Regions from separate parts of the Mesorhizobium sp. B2-1-3A genome, predicted to be linked through region 3. Evidence: predicted binding sites of a transcription regulator. Region 3 holds the regulator's gene; each other region holds the start of a gene.
What was found. Region 3 encodes LexA, which represses DNA repair genes until DNA is damaged. Its sites were predicted from a motif close to TGTTCNNNNTGTGTTCNG; they were not measured.
Positions count from the first base shown of each region.

Region 1: the regulator LexA is predicted to act here: its motif matches at 1,933-1,950, upstream of FJ977_RS04785 (PA0069 family radical SAM protein).
Region 2: the regulator LexA is predicted to act here: its motif matches at 1,574-1,591, upstream of recA (recombinase RecA).

Region 1 covers NZ_VFWK01000001.1:958,190-962,472, forward strand. The annotation lists gene FJ977_RS04770 (aldehyde-activating protein) at 1-221, shown strand, start outside; gene FJ977_RS04775 (hypothetical protein) at 228-1,202, opposite strand; gene FJ977_RS04780 (glycosyltransferase) at 1,347-1,874, opposite strand; gene FJ977_RS04785 (PA0069 family radical SAM protein) at 2,025-3,179, shown strand; gene FJ977_RS04790 (ribonuclease HII) at 3,333-4,028, shown strand; gene FJ977_RS04795 (F0F1 ATP synthase subunit B) at 4,267-4,283, opposite strand, start outside.
Region 2 covers NZ_VFWK01000001.1:169,223-173,505, reverse strand. The annotation lists gene FJ977_RS00955 (pseudouridine-5'-phosphate glycosidase) at 1-345, opposite strand, end outside; gene FJ977_RS00950 (carbohydrate kinase family protein) at 423-1,367, opposite strand; gene recA (recombinase RecA) at 1,649-2,749, shown strand; gene alaS (alanine--tRNA ligase) at 3,125-4,283, shown strand, end outside.
Region 3 covers NZ_VFWK01000004.1:518,551-522,833, forward strand. The annotation lists gene FJ977_RS18210 (ComEC/Rec2 family competence protein) at 1-1,356, shown strand, start outside; gene lexA (transcriptional repressor LexA) at 1,350-2,087, opposite strand; gene FJ977_RS18220 (pyridoxal-phosphate dependent enzyme) at 2,439-3,413, opposite strand; gene FJ977_RS18225 (GntR family transcriptional regulator) at 3,410-4,183, opposite strand.

The sequences.
Region 1 (4,283 bases), on a different contig from region 3:
GGTTGAGGACGGCCGACTATCTGATCTGCGCCGATTGCGGCGTCTATGTCGCCGCGATCACCGGAGACGATGCTAGAGCAATCGTAATCATCAATGCCCTGGACGACCAAAAGGCGTTCAGCCGCGAGCCTGTCCCTGTCGATTTCGACGGGGAAGGCAGAGAGCAACGCGAAGCCAGGCGTCGCCTCCGCTGGATGCCGGTCGAGATCAGCTTCGACTGATCCCGCTCAGCGGATGACCGGCTCTCCATGGAAGCGCCGGCGTGACGGGCGCGAAACACCGAAGCCCACCTCCATCATCAGCCTCGGCGTGCGCGCCGGCACGGTGCCCATGTGGAAGCCGAACGGGTCCTCGACGAAGCCGAGGCCAGCTTCGCCTGTCAGCGTCACCGGGCTTTGCTCGCCATAGACGTCCAGCACCTCCTGGGCGGGATGGCCGACCAACAGGGTCAACTGATGCTTTATGGCGCGGCGCCTGTGGCTGCCCCTGACATAGACATGCGGACCGGTGTCGGCGTCGACAGGCCTGAGGTAGAAGAAGAATTTCAGCATGCGCCAGTCATCGAGGTCGAAATGATACTTGCCGAGCGAGGCAAGGTTCTTGTCGGCGTCGGAGGCCTCGCCGGTTGGAAAGCTCCACCAGACGCGTGTGGTGATCAGTTTCGCCTGGCCGCCGAGATAGTGCGCGGCAATGTCGAGCAGCAGCGGGTCGCGCTGTATGGCGAGTGCCGCCGGGCAGTCGAGGATACGCTCGAAATAGTGTCCGCTGAGCAGCGAGCGAGCCAGGCGTTTCTCGGCTTGCGCATGCTCGCCCGGCATGAATTCGAGACGGCGGTCGAAATTGCCGAAGCAAGGCGTGCGGTCCGCGAAACGCGCGATCTCCTCATGAATTTCCGATGGCAGGACCAGGCCTGAAAACAGGCCGTCAGAGCGCAGCGCATCGACCACCGCCGCCCGCTCGACACCGGAAAACATCGTATCCCCAAGATTGTCGGCAGGACGGGCGCGTTTTGCACCCAGCCAATGCATTCGGCGCCCGGGCATTGTGCGCGCCAGCATGAACATCGGCAGCCAGGCAGGGTTTTCGCGCAGATCCGTGAGATAGGTCGGAATGCGCACGGCGATGCGCCGCAACAGGCCGCCATTGCGCGCAATGGCCTCGAGACTGGCGGCGCCGGATTTGTCTGGGGTTGAAAGGTTCATCGGGTCCTCGTCCGTGAGCGTGAACCCGATGCCGCATCGGTGCTCACCGCTCGTATGACCCAAACCCACTTCACCACCTCCGGGAGAGGTTAACCCCGCGTCACGTTTTGTGCAATGCACAATGGACAGAGCACATGCAAAAAATCACTTTGGCGAGCGCTGCTGCTGCTTCGGCGGCGCTACCCAGATCTCGGCGTCGAGCCTCTTTGTCGCCAGGCCACGCGCCAGCGCCTCGGCGCTACCGGCGCTCTTCGACAAGGACGCGGCTTGCCGCTTGCTGATCACCAGCCCATCGGCGAGCGCACGGTTTCCCGAAAAGACCCGAGCCAGGAACGGTGTGCGGCTGCCCCGCGCGCGTGAGAATCGCGCCGCCATGGTTTGCCGCGCCGTGTGGGCGACAACCGCATCGATCCAACCCTCCACCAGCCGCGCGCCCGGCTCCAGCAGCAGCAGCCAGTCACCCTTGGCCTGCCGGATCCCCAAGGCAATGCCGCCGCTTGCCACGTACTGGCAGCCGGCATGCTCGGCGACATGATGCGTCTGGTCGGTGGAGCCGGTGTCGCAGACGACGACCTCGCGCACCACGCCCTCGACAGCGCCGCCAATCAGCGAGCTGAGCGTACGGGCGAGAGCCTCCTCGTCGTTGCGCGTTTCAATGAGAACACTGAGCATGTTTAGCCGAATAGCGGAAAGCAGCGCACAGCGCTAGTTTTTGCAGCGCAGCATAGAAAGTTCTTGATTTGTTCCCATTGAGAAAATAGGAATAATTTCATGAACCGAGCGATTCGAAACAACATGGACAGTCCCGGGGAGCGGGCCAAGATGGAACCGATCGTGCGCGCCGACATTGCAGCCTTCGGAGCTGGACGAGCCGAGATGGCCAATGCGATGATCGAGCAGAGTGGCATGCGTATCCGTCCGGACCGCAATCGCGGCCGGTCGGCGGGCATCAATCCGTCCGGCCGGTTCGAGCCGGTCAGCCGCCATGTCTTCGATGATGGCTGGGATTCGCTGGAGGAGCTGCCGCCCTTCAAGACCGAAGTGCAGGTTGAAAAGCCGCGCACCATCATCACCCGCAACGAATCGCCTGACATCTCCTTCGACCGGTCGATCAACCCTTATCGCGGCTGCGAACATGGCTGCGTTTATTGCTTCGCACGGCCGACGCATGCCTTCATGGGCCTGTCGCCGGGCCTCGATTTCGAATCCAAGCTGTTCGCCAAGCCGGATGCGGCACGGTTGCTCGACAAGGAACTGTCGAAGGACGGCTACCAGCCGCGCACCATCGCCATCGGCACCAACACCGACCCTTACCAGCCGATCGAAAAGCAATACCGGATCATGCGCGAGATCCTCGAAGTGCTGGAAGCGCGTGGCCATCCGGTCGGCATCGTCACCAAGTCCGCATTGGTGACGCGCGATATCGACATCTTGTCGCGCATGGCCGAGCGTGGGCTCGCCAAGGTGGCGCTGTCGGTGACGACAATGGACCGCATGCTGGCGCGCACCATGGAACCCCGCGCGTCGACGCCGACCAAGCGGCTGGAAGCGATCCGGCAGCTTTCGGATGCCGGCATTCCGGCTTCGGTCATGGTGGCGCCGATCATCCCCGGCCTCACCGACCAGGAGATGGAACGGATCCTCGATTCGGCGCGCGCGGCGGGTGCGCGCGAGGCGGGCTACGTCGTTCTGCGCCTGCCTTTGGAGGTCAGCCCGATCTTCAAGGACTGGCTGCTGCGCCACTATCCCGACCGTTACCGCCACGTGATGTCGCTGATCCGTTCGATGCGCGACGGCAAGGACTACGATTCGGAATGGGGCAAGCGCATGAAGGGCGCCGGACCCTACGCCTGGCAGATCGGCCGCCGCTTCGAGATCACCGCCAAACGGCTCGGCCTCAACGCTGAGCGGCGCACGCTGCGCACCGACCAGTTCGTCGCGGCCGGAAAGGACCAGGAGCAGTTGATGCTGCTCTGAACGCCCCCTTCGCCGCCGCCGCTTCATTGCGGTCGCGGCAAAGAATCCCGTCCGGCCTGCCCCGGCCTGCAGACGGTGCCCTCCCGGTCCGGCGCCCCACCCGACCCGGAGGGACTTGCGGAGAATCGGAGCCGATGCGAACCTCGCCGCAACATGGCTCGCTCGCGTTCCGATTCTCCGCTTCTCTTCGAAATCGTCGAGAAACCCGATTTCTCCTTCGAGACGAAGGCGATGGCTGACGGGCTGTGGCCTGTCGCGGGGATGGATGAGGCCGGCCGCGGCCCGCTGGCCGGGCCGGTGGTCGCGGCCGCGGTGGTGCTCGACCCCGCCAACATCCCCGAAGGCCTCGACGATTCCAAACGTCTCAGTCATTTGCAGCGCGAGGCGCTGTTCCTGCGCATTCTTGGCTCCGCACAGGCGGTTTCGATGGCCTCGATCAGTGCCGAAGGCATCGATAGCAGCAACATCCTCAAGGCAAGCCTGGAGGCGATGCGGCGCGCGCTGGTCGGGCTGTCGGTCCGCCCGAAACTCGCGCTTGCCGACGGCCGCGATGTGCCGCCCGGACTGCCGTGCGACGGCCGCGCGTTGATCAAGGGCGATCAACGCTCGCAGTCGATCGCCGCCGCCTCGATCGTCGCCAAGGTGATGCGCGATCGCATGATGTGCGGCTGCGGCAGCCATCACGACCGCTACGGCTTTGAAGTCCATATGGGCTACGCCACGGCCCGCCACCGCACGGCGATCGAGGCGCACGGCCCCGTCGCGCGGCTGCACCGCGTGTCGTTTGCGCCGTTCAGGCTGGGCGGGGCTGAAGTGCTTGAAGAAGAGAGCCTGGCCGGGCTGGATTGAGCTGACGAGCGATCTCCCCCATCGAGGGGGAGATGGCCGGCAGGCCGGACGGAGTCGCCGCTCATGAAGCGCCGACTTTTTCTATTCTACGCCGCAAAGATTGCGTTGAGACCGGTCGAACCGACCCCCTCTGTCGCCTTCGGCGACATCTCCCCCTCGAGGGGGGAGATTATCCGCGCCACAACAAAAAAGCCGCCAGGTTGCCCGGGCGGCTCCATGTCGGCGGTTCAAGAACCGCTCAGTTCAGCTTGGCCT
Region 2 (4,283 bases), on a different contig from region 3:
CATCGTCGCGGCGACCGTGGTGCCCCCGGTGCGCCCTTGCGCGACGGCGAAGCCGAGGTCGGCGCGCGACAGCTTCATGGCGTCGCCGGTCATGGCCAGCGATTCGCGCTCGCCATCGGAAAGGCCGATCTTGATGCGCCCGCCGACCACGGCGATCGTTGCCGGCACGGCACCACCGTCGCTGATGATCTTCTCGACGTTCGCCGCCATGGCGCCATTGTCGGGGTAGGGCATGCCATGGGTGATGATGGTGCTTTCCAGCGCCACCACCGGCCGGCCGGCGGCCAGGGCTTGCGCCACCGGCGCGTGGATATCGATGAAGGGGCGGGCGGTTTCCGGGGTCATCTCAGGTCTCCAATCCGGTGTGCATGCATCCATCAAGGTGCGTGCGGCGGCACTCCGGTACTATGAATTTGCCGGTCTCATGCCACTTCCTGCACATCGGGCACAAGGGCCAGCGCTTCCATGAAGGCGGCCGCGGTGAAATCGGGAACGGCGTCGGCGCTCTCGATGGCCAGCGTTGCCGCGGCGACGCCTTCCCGCAACGCCGCCCGCAAGGGCATGCCGCGCAGCAAGGCGGCGACCGTTGCCCCGGCCAGCGCATCTCCCGCGCCGGTGACGTCCACAACTTTCCTCGGGGCCGGCGGCTTGATGGCAAACGTGCCGTCGCGATCAAAACCCAGCACCGGGCCGATGCCCGCCGTCACCACAGCGCTGGTGAGGCCGGCGCGCTTCAAACCGTCAACGATGCCCCGCTGGGAAGCCGCGCCGTCCAGGCCTGCCAGCGCGAGGGCCTCGCGCTGGTTCATGAAGACGACGGCCAGATTGCCGAGCACCGGCTTCAGGCGCACGATCTTGGCCGGCGAAATGGCAATGGCGAATACGGGCTTGCCGGCGGCAAGCGAAACCAGCCGCTCCAGTGCCGCCGATGGCAGATTGGCGTCACACAGGATGGCGTCGGCGGCCAAGATCGCCTCCCGCACCTTGGATCGGCGGATCTGCTTGGGAAACGCCAGATCGTACAGCGCCATGTCGGCAAAGCCGACTATCAACTCGCCTTCGCGATCGATCAACGCGGTATAGCTCGGTGTCGTGCGGTCAAGGAACACCGCCGACAGATCGGCGATCCCTGCCTTGGCTATGGCGCGGGAAACGGTGTCGCCCGCCGCATCGCCGCCCCGCATCGAAAGCAGCGAAGCGGAGACGCCGCGCAGCACTGTGCTGCGCAGCGCGTTGAAGACGCCGCCGCCGACATCTTCGCGCATCGTGCCGGGGTTGGACGCGGCCGGCACGTAGAGGCCGGACACCTGGCCGCGCCGGTCGATATGGGCCCCGCCCACGGCCAGTATCTCTGCGGATTTCACCATGGCGGCGATATGACCTTTGTTGTTGCAGCCGCACAAGCGCTAGGCTGCGCGACAGAGCTTCGCATGCAAGGCAGCGATTCGGCAGGCCGGGACAGCGGTGCCGGCTGGCCTAATGCGAGGTGGGTTGCTGCCCGCGTTTCTGGGACGAAAAAAGAACAAATCCGGATATCGCTTGTTTTTCAAATGCTTGTTGCCTCTTGCCAAATGAGAACAAAAAAGGTACAAAATGCCAGGGATTACGGATTGTCCGGCCTTCATTGACGACCAAGGGGTGATGTATCATGGCTCAGAATTCTTTGCGGCTTGTAGAGGATAAGGCAGTGGACAAATCAAAGGCTCTGGATGCGGCTCTGTCGCAAATCGAGCGGGCTTTCGGCAAGGGCTCGATCATGCGGCTCGGCGCCAACGAGCAGGTCGTCGAGATCGAAACGGTGCCGACCGGTTCGCTCGGCCTCGACATCGCGCTCGGCGTTGGTGGCCTGCCGCGCGGCCGCATCATCGAGATCTACGGGCCCGAAAGCTCGGGCAAGACGACGCTGGCGCTGCATACTGTGGCCGAAGCCCAGAAGAAGGGCGGCATCTGCGCCTTCGTCGATGCCGAGCATGCGCTCGATCCGGTCTATGCCCGCAAGCTCGGTGTCGATCTGGAAAACCTGCTGATCTCGCAGCCCGACACCGGCGAGCAGGCGCTGGAGATCTGCGACACGCTGGTGCGTTCCGGCGCCATCGACGTGCTGGTAGTCGATTCGGTCGCGGCGCTGACGCCGCGTGCCGAAATCGAGGGCGAGATGGGCGATTCGCTGCCCGGCCTGCAGGCCCGCCTGATGAGCCAGGCGTTGCGCAAGCTGACCGCCTCGATCTCGCGCTCCAACACCATGGTCATCTTCATCAACCAGATCCGCATGAAGATCGGCGTCATGTTCGGTTCGCCCGAGACCACGACCGGCGGCAACGCGCTGAAATTCTATGCATCGGTGCGCCTCGACATCCGCCGCATCGGCTCGGTCAAGGATCGCGACGAGGTCGTCGGCAACCAGACCCGCGTCAAGGTCGTCAAGAACAAGTTGGCGCCGCCCTTCAAGGTGGTCGAGTTCGACATCATGTATGGCGAGGGCGTCTCCAAGACCGGCGAACTGGTCGATCTCGGCGTCAAGGCCGGCGTGGTCGAGAAGTCGGGTGCCTGGTTCTCCTACAATTCGCAGCGTCTCGGCCAGGGCCGCGAAAATGCAAAACTGTTCCTGCGCGACAATCCCGATACCGCGCGCGAGATCGAACTGGCACTGAGACAGAATGCCGGTCTGATCGCCGAGAAATTCCTCGAGAATGGTGGCTCCGAAGGCAACGGCGACGACGGTTTTGAGGACGAAGCCGGCGCGATGTAAGGCAACGGCCAGAGTTCGGCCATAAAGTCGGCTTATGACCTGATGCTTAAGTAATCGAGTTCTTTAGTACCGCGTTCAAAACCGCTGGCCTTCGAGCCGGCGGTTTTTGTTTTTGGGCGGTGTGGAGCCGGCCTGATAAGCTCCTGAAGCGCTTCGCGCCTGAGTGGATTCACGCGACGCGCTTCAGGTCTTTATTCTCATGCATGTCGCTCTGCCAAAACCGAGGTCGTTTTGGGCGACGTGCAATGGATTGGCCTAATTCCGTGTTTCTGGACAGGGTGCGGCGTGCCCGCTAAAAGGCCAAGTCAATCTTCTAAAAAGCAGAGACCAGTTTCCGCCGGCCGCGCCGGCGGTTTTCGCGAAAAGGCAGCAGTCATGAGTGGCGTGAACGAGATTCGGTCGACATTTCTCGACTATTTCCGCAAGGAGGGCCACGAGGTCGTGGCCTCGAGCCCGCTCGTGCCGCGCAACGATCCGACATTGATGTTCACCAATGCCGGCATGGTGCAGTTCAAGAACGTCTTCACCGGTTTGGAGAAGCGGTCCTATTCGCGCGCCACCACCGCCCAGAAGAGCGTTCGCGCCGGCGGCAAGCACAACGACCTCGACAATGTCGGCTACACCGCGCGCCACCTGACCTTCTTCGAGATGCTCGGCAATTTCTCCTTTGGCGACTATTTCAAGGAGCGCGCCATCGAGCTTGCCTGGAACCTGATCACCAAAGAGTTCGGGCTGAAGAAGGACAAGCTGCTGGTCACCGTCTACCACACGGACGATGAGGCGGCGGGCTTCTGGAAGAAGATCGCCGGTTTCTCGGACGACCGCATCATCCGCATCCCGACCTCGGATAATTTCTGGGCGATGGGCGACACCGGTCCTTGTGGGCCGTGCTCGGAAATCTTCATCGATCGTGGTGAGCACATCTGGGGTGGCCCTCCCGGCAGCCCGGAAGAGGATGGCGACCGATTCCTCGAATTCTGGAACCTGGTGTTCATGCAATATGAACAGGTGACGAAGGAGGAGCGCATCGACCTGCCGCGTCCGTCGATCGACACCGGCATGGGCCTGGAGCGCATGGCGTCCATCCTGCAGGGCGTGGAAAGCGTTTTCGAGACCGATCTGTTCCGTCACCTCATCGATGCGGCGTCTTCCGCGCTTGGGCGCGCTCCGGATGCCGAAACAGTCGCGTCCTACCGTGTCATTGCCGATCATTTGCGCTCGTCCTCCTTCCTGGTCGCCGACGGCGTGCTGCCGTCGAACGAAGGCCGTGGCTATGTGCTGCGCCGCATCATGCGCCGCGCCATGCGCCACGCGCAGTTGCTCGGGGCGAGCGAGCCTCTGATGTGGAAGCTGGTGCCGGCTCTGGTGCGCGAGATGGGCCAGGCCTATCCCGAATTGCTGCGCGGCGAACAGTTGATCACGGAAACGCTGAAGCTCGAGGAGACGCGCTTCCGCAAGACGCTGGTGCGCGGCCTCGGCCTGCTCTCCGAGGCGACGGAAACGCTGCATGCCGGCGACATGCTGGATGGCGAGA
Region 3 (4,283 bases):
GATTTCTCCGCGTGCCGGCCGGTGAAGAAATATGCGGCCGCCGCGGCACTGTTCTCGATCGCCGCCTACCTCATCATCTCAGGCGTCGTCGTTGCAGCCGAGCGCAGTTTCATCATGCTGGCGGTGATGCTGATTGCCGTATTGTTCGATCGCGCGGCGCTGACCATGCGCAACCTGGCGATCTCGGCGATCGCCGTCATCGTGGTGTCGCCGCATGAGGTGGTCGGCCCGAGTTTCCAGATGTCGTTCGCCGCAACGGCCGCGCTGGTCGGCGCCTATGCCGGCTGGGCGGATCACCGTGCGGGAAAGGCAAGACCGCCACCGCCAAAGCGGTCCCTGCCGGGGTTCCTGACGCGAAGATTCCTGCTGGCGACGGGCGGGTTGGCGATGACCTCCATCATTGCCGGCTGCGCCACGGCGCTATTTGCCATCTGGCATTTCCAGCGTGTGTCACCGCTCAGCCTGTTCGCCAATCTCGCCGTCATGCCTATCGTGTCACTGATTGTCATGCCTTTCGCTGTTCTCAGTTCTCTTGCGATGCCCTTTGGTGCCGATAGTCCCTTTCTCTACGTGATGGGCAAGGGCCTGACCGTGATGATCGCCATATCGGCGTGGATATCGGAACGCTCCCCCGTCGATGCGATCGGGCTGATTTCACAACACTCCGTGCTGCTGGTGACGATTGCCCTGGTCATCGCGACGATGGCGACGACATGGCTGCGGCTCGCGGCAGTGCCATTCGCGCTCGCCGGCCTGTTGACTGTGTCTGATACGCGCGTGCCGGATGTGCTGATCTCCGAAGATGCGCGGCTGGTCGCGGTGCCGATCGGCGGTGGCGAACTCGCGGTCAGCCGAGCTCGTCCGAACGAATTCACCGTCGACAATTGGAAACGCGCGCTGGTGTCCGAAACCATTGTCACACCGGAGATGTTCAACAAGGCGGACGGGCAATTCGACATTGCCGATGCCGTCAATCTGCCGCCAGGGGCGCCGTTCTACTGCACGGAAGGCATCTGTCTCGCCCGGCATCCGTCTGGCGCGATCATCGCGCATGTCGAAGACCGCAAGGCTACCTGGAAGGCCTGCGGCTTCGCCGACCTGATCGTTGTCAATGACGCGACGGGCTACGATGCCTGCCACAACCCGCTGGTCCTCGTCATCACCAAGCGGCAACTTGCACGCAAGGGCAGTGCCGCCGTCTTCTTCGACCGCCAATCGGCGACCGGTCCGCCAACCGTCAGCTTCGCCGTGGACGGGCCGTATCGGCCCTGGCACGAGCAACGAAAGTTTTCGCGTGAGGCGAGGGGGCTGCCGCCCTATCAAAAAGCCGAAATGCCGGCTGCTCCTGCTCAGTAGCGCCTGATCAGCCCGACCAGCTTGCCTTGCACCTTGACCCTGTCCGGCCCGAAAATGCGCGTCTCGTAGGCCGGGTTGGCGGCTTCAAGGGCAATCGAGGCGCCCTTGCGGCGGAACCGTTTCAAGGTCGCTTCCTCCTCGTCGACCAGCGCCACGACGATCTCGCCCGGGCTCGCCGTATCGGCGTTGCGGATAATGACCGTGTCGCCATCGAAGATGCCGGCCTCGATCATCGAGTCGCCCTTGACCTCCAGCGCATAGTGCTCGCCACCCATGATCATGTCCGGCGGCACCGAGATCGAATGCGTCTGATGCTGGATCGCATCGATCGGCACACCGGCGGCGATACGGCCCATCACCGGGATCGACACGGCGGAGACCGCGTCGTCGTCATTGCCGGCAGAGGGCAAGCGCGACGGCGCCGGCTTGATCTGGCGGCCGAGGCCACCCTGACCGAGACTGCCCTGAATGACACTCGGCGAGAATTTCTTTGCGGCGTTGAGGCCGGGCGCGATCGAATCCGGTAGCCGCAGCACTTCCAATGCCCGCGCCCGGTTGGGCAGCCGCCTGATAAAGCCGCGTTCCTCCAGTGCCGTGATCAGGCGATGGATCCCTGACTTGGAGGCGAGATCGAGCGCTTCCTTCATCTCGTCAAAGGAGGGCGGGATACCGCTTTCCTTTAGCCGTTCATGGATGAACATCAGAAGTTCATGTTGCTTGCGCGTCAGCATGGCGCCCCCCAGGCATTGAACGAAGGGTGTGAATCGGAATCGAAAAACAAACCCAGAACAAACACTATCTGTTCCAGTTGTGTTCCGCAACTGTTTAAAGTTTAGTGAATTTGTTAAGGCATCTGAAATTATCCGCTGCCGGCGGTGGGCAGCAATCGACCACCTCCGCGCCAAGGCGAGCATTGAAATCATTTTGGTTAATGGCCTGTGGTCCACCCTCTTGTCCCGCTTGGCATCAGCGTTTGAAGCGCGTTCACAGGGCGGATTGCATGGGCCAATCGATCCATTTCGACCGGAACGAAACGAAATCAAAACGCCAACAATCGCTGGCTATCCGGGGATAGAACGCGTTCAGGCTTCCGGCATCGCTCCGCCCAGAATCTGCGCATAGGCGCCGGCATCGATATTGCCGCCGGAGATAACGCAGACGACGTTGCCGGTTGCCCGCTCGCTGCGGAGAGCGGCGGCGAGCGAGGCGGCACCCGCGCCTTCGGCCACGATCTTTGCCTTCGAGAACAACAGGCGCATCGCTTCCGTGACCTGGTCGAGACTGACGGCAATGGCGCCGTCGATAGACTGGCTTGCCAATGGCCATAGGCCGGGCACCAGCGATGGGCCGCCTATGCTCTTGATGAAGGAGGGGCGCGTCTCGATCTCGACAATGCGTCCGGCCGCCAACGCCGCCGTGACCGGAGCCGCATTCTCATCCTCGACGGCGAAGACCTTGGCCTGGCTCCGCATCGCCTTGACCGCACTGGCGACACCGGTTGTCATGCTCCCTCCGCCATAAGGTGTCAGGACGCAATCGACCTCGGGCAGATCTTCGGCGATCTCGAGGCCAATGGTCGCGTTGCCGGCAAGCACCGCCTGGTCGGTGACCGGGTTCACCAGGAATTCCGCGCCCTCCGGCCGCTCCGTTCCGATGATGTAGCGCCACCATGTCTCGTGCGAGACGAAGCGCACGTCGCCACCAAGGCCGCGGACCCCGTCGATCTTGGTCTGGGGTGCATCGGCATACATGTAGGCGGCCATCGGAACGCCAAGCGCCCGTGCCGCCCAGGCCATTCCGTAGGCCATGTTGCCGGAACTGATGGTCGCAACGCCATGCCTGAGTTCATCGGCATCGCGGCAGAGCAAGGCATTGAGCGCCGGCCTGATCTTGAAGGCGCCAATGGGCGACAATGTCTCGAGCTTGAGGAATATCCGCTGATCGGCACGACCGAGATCGAGGCGCAGCAGCGGCGTGCGCGGCAACCAGGCGGCCAGCCTGTCACGGGCCGCGACCATCTCATAGAGAGCCGGACGTCGCGGAAGCGCTGAAGTCATCCCGAAATTGCCTTCAGGCTGCCGGCGCGTGCGGTGTAGTTGTTCGCGCCGCCGTCCTCGCTGTGAACGTAGACATGCAGCGTGTAGCCGATATGCGCCGTCATCAGCGCCTTTGCCCGCTCGACATCGCGATCGAGGGCCGCTTCCATGATCGCGGTGTGATGCTCGATCGCGATCGCCTCGCGCAGGGCGTCCATTGCCTCGCCATAGCCATCCTTGAGGCCGGCGGCCGCCCGCAATGTCGGCGCCAGGCCGAGAAAACGATGATGCCGCCGCAACTGATCGGCGATTGTCGAACGGAAGCGCAACAGCCAGTTGGACGTCGCAGCACTCAGCAGTGCCGCGTGAAAGGCCTCGTGGCTCTCGTCCCATTGGTCGACGGCCGCATCCGAGGGGTCGTCGACCGCGGTCTTGCAGCGGGAGAGCCGGTAGTGGGCGGTGACAACCGCGTCCTCCCATTCCCTGCCGCCTTTCTCGATCGATTCCAGGAACAGCGGCATCTCCACAACCATCCTTGCGCGAGCCAGGTCCTCGAGCTCGGCCCGCGACACCGGAGCCACGGCAAAGCCGCGATTGCTGATGGCGGTAACCAGGCGCTCGGCTTCAAGTCGAGACAAGGCTTCACGCAGCGGTGTCCAGCCGACGCCGTATAGACCGCGCAGCGCGCTCAGTTTGAGCGGTGCGCCCGGCATGAGGCGTGTGGTCAGGATATCGCGCCGCAGCAGCTGATAGGCCGCCTCGGTTTTCGTGGAGTTGTTCTGATCCTGCATCGCGATCCGTCCATCGTCGGCATGCGAAAATTATATATGATGGCGGCCCATGGCAAGAATTATATATAATGTTTGACAGGTGGCGACGGACTGACCATGA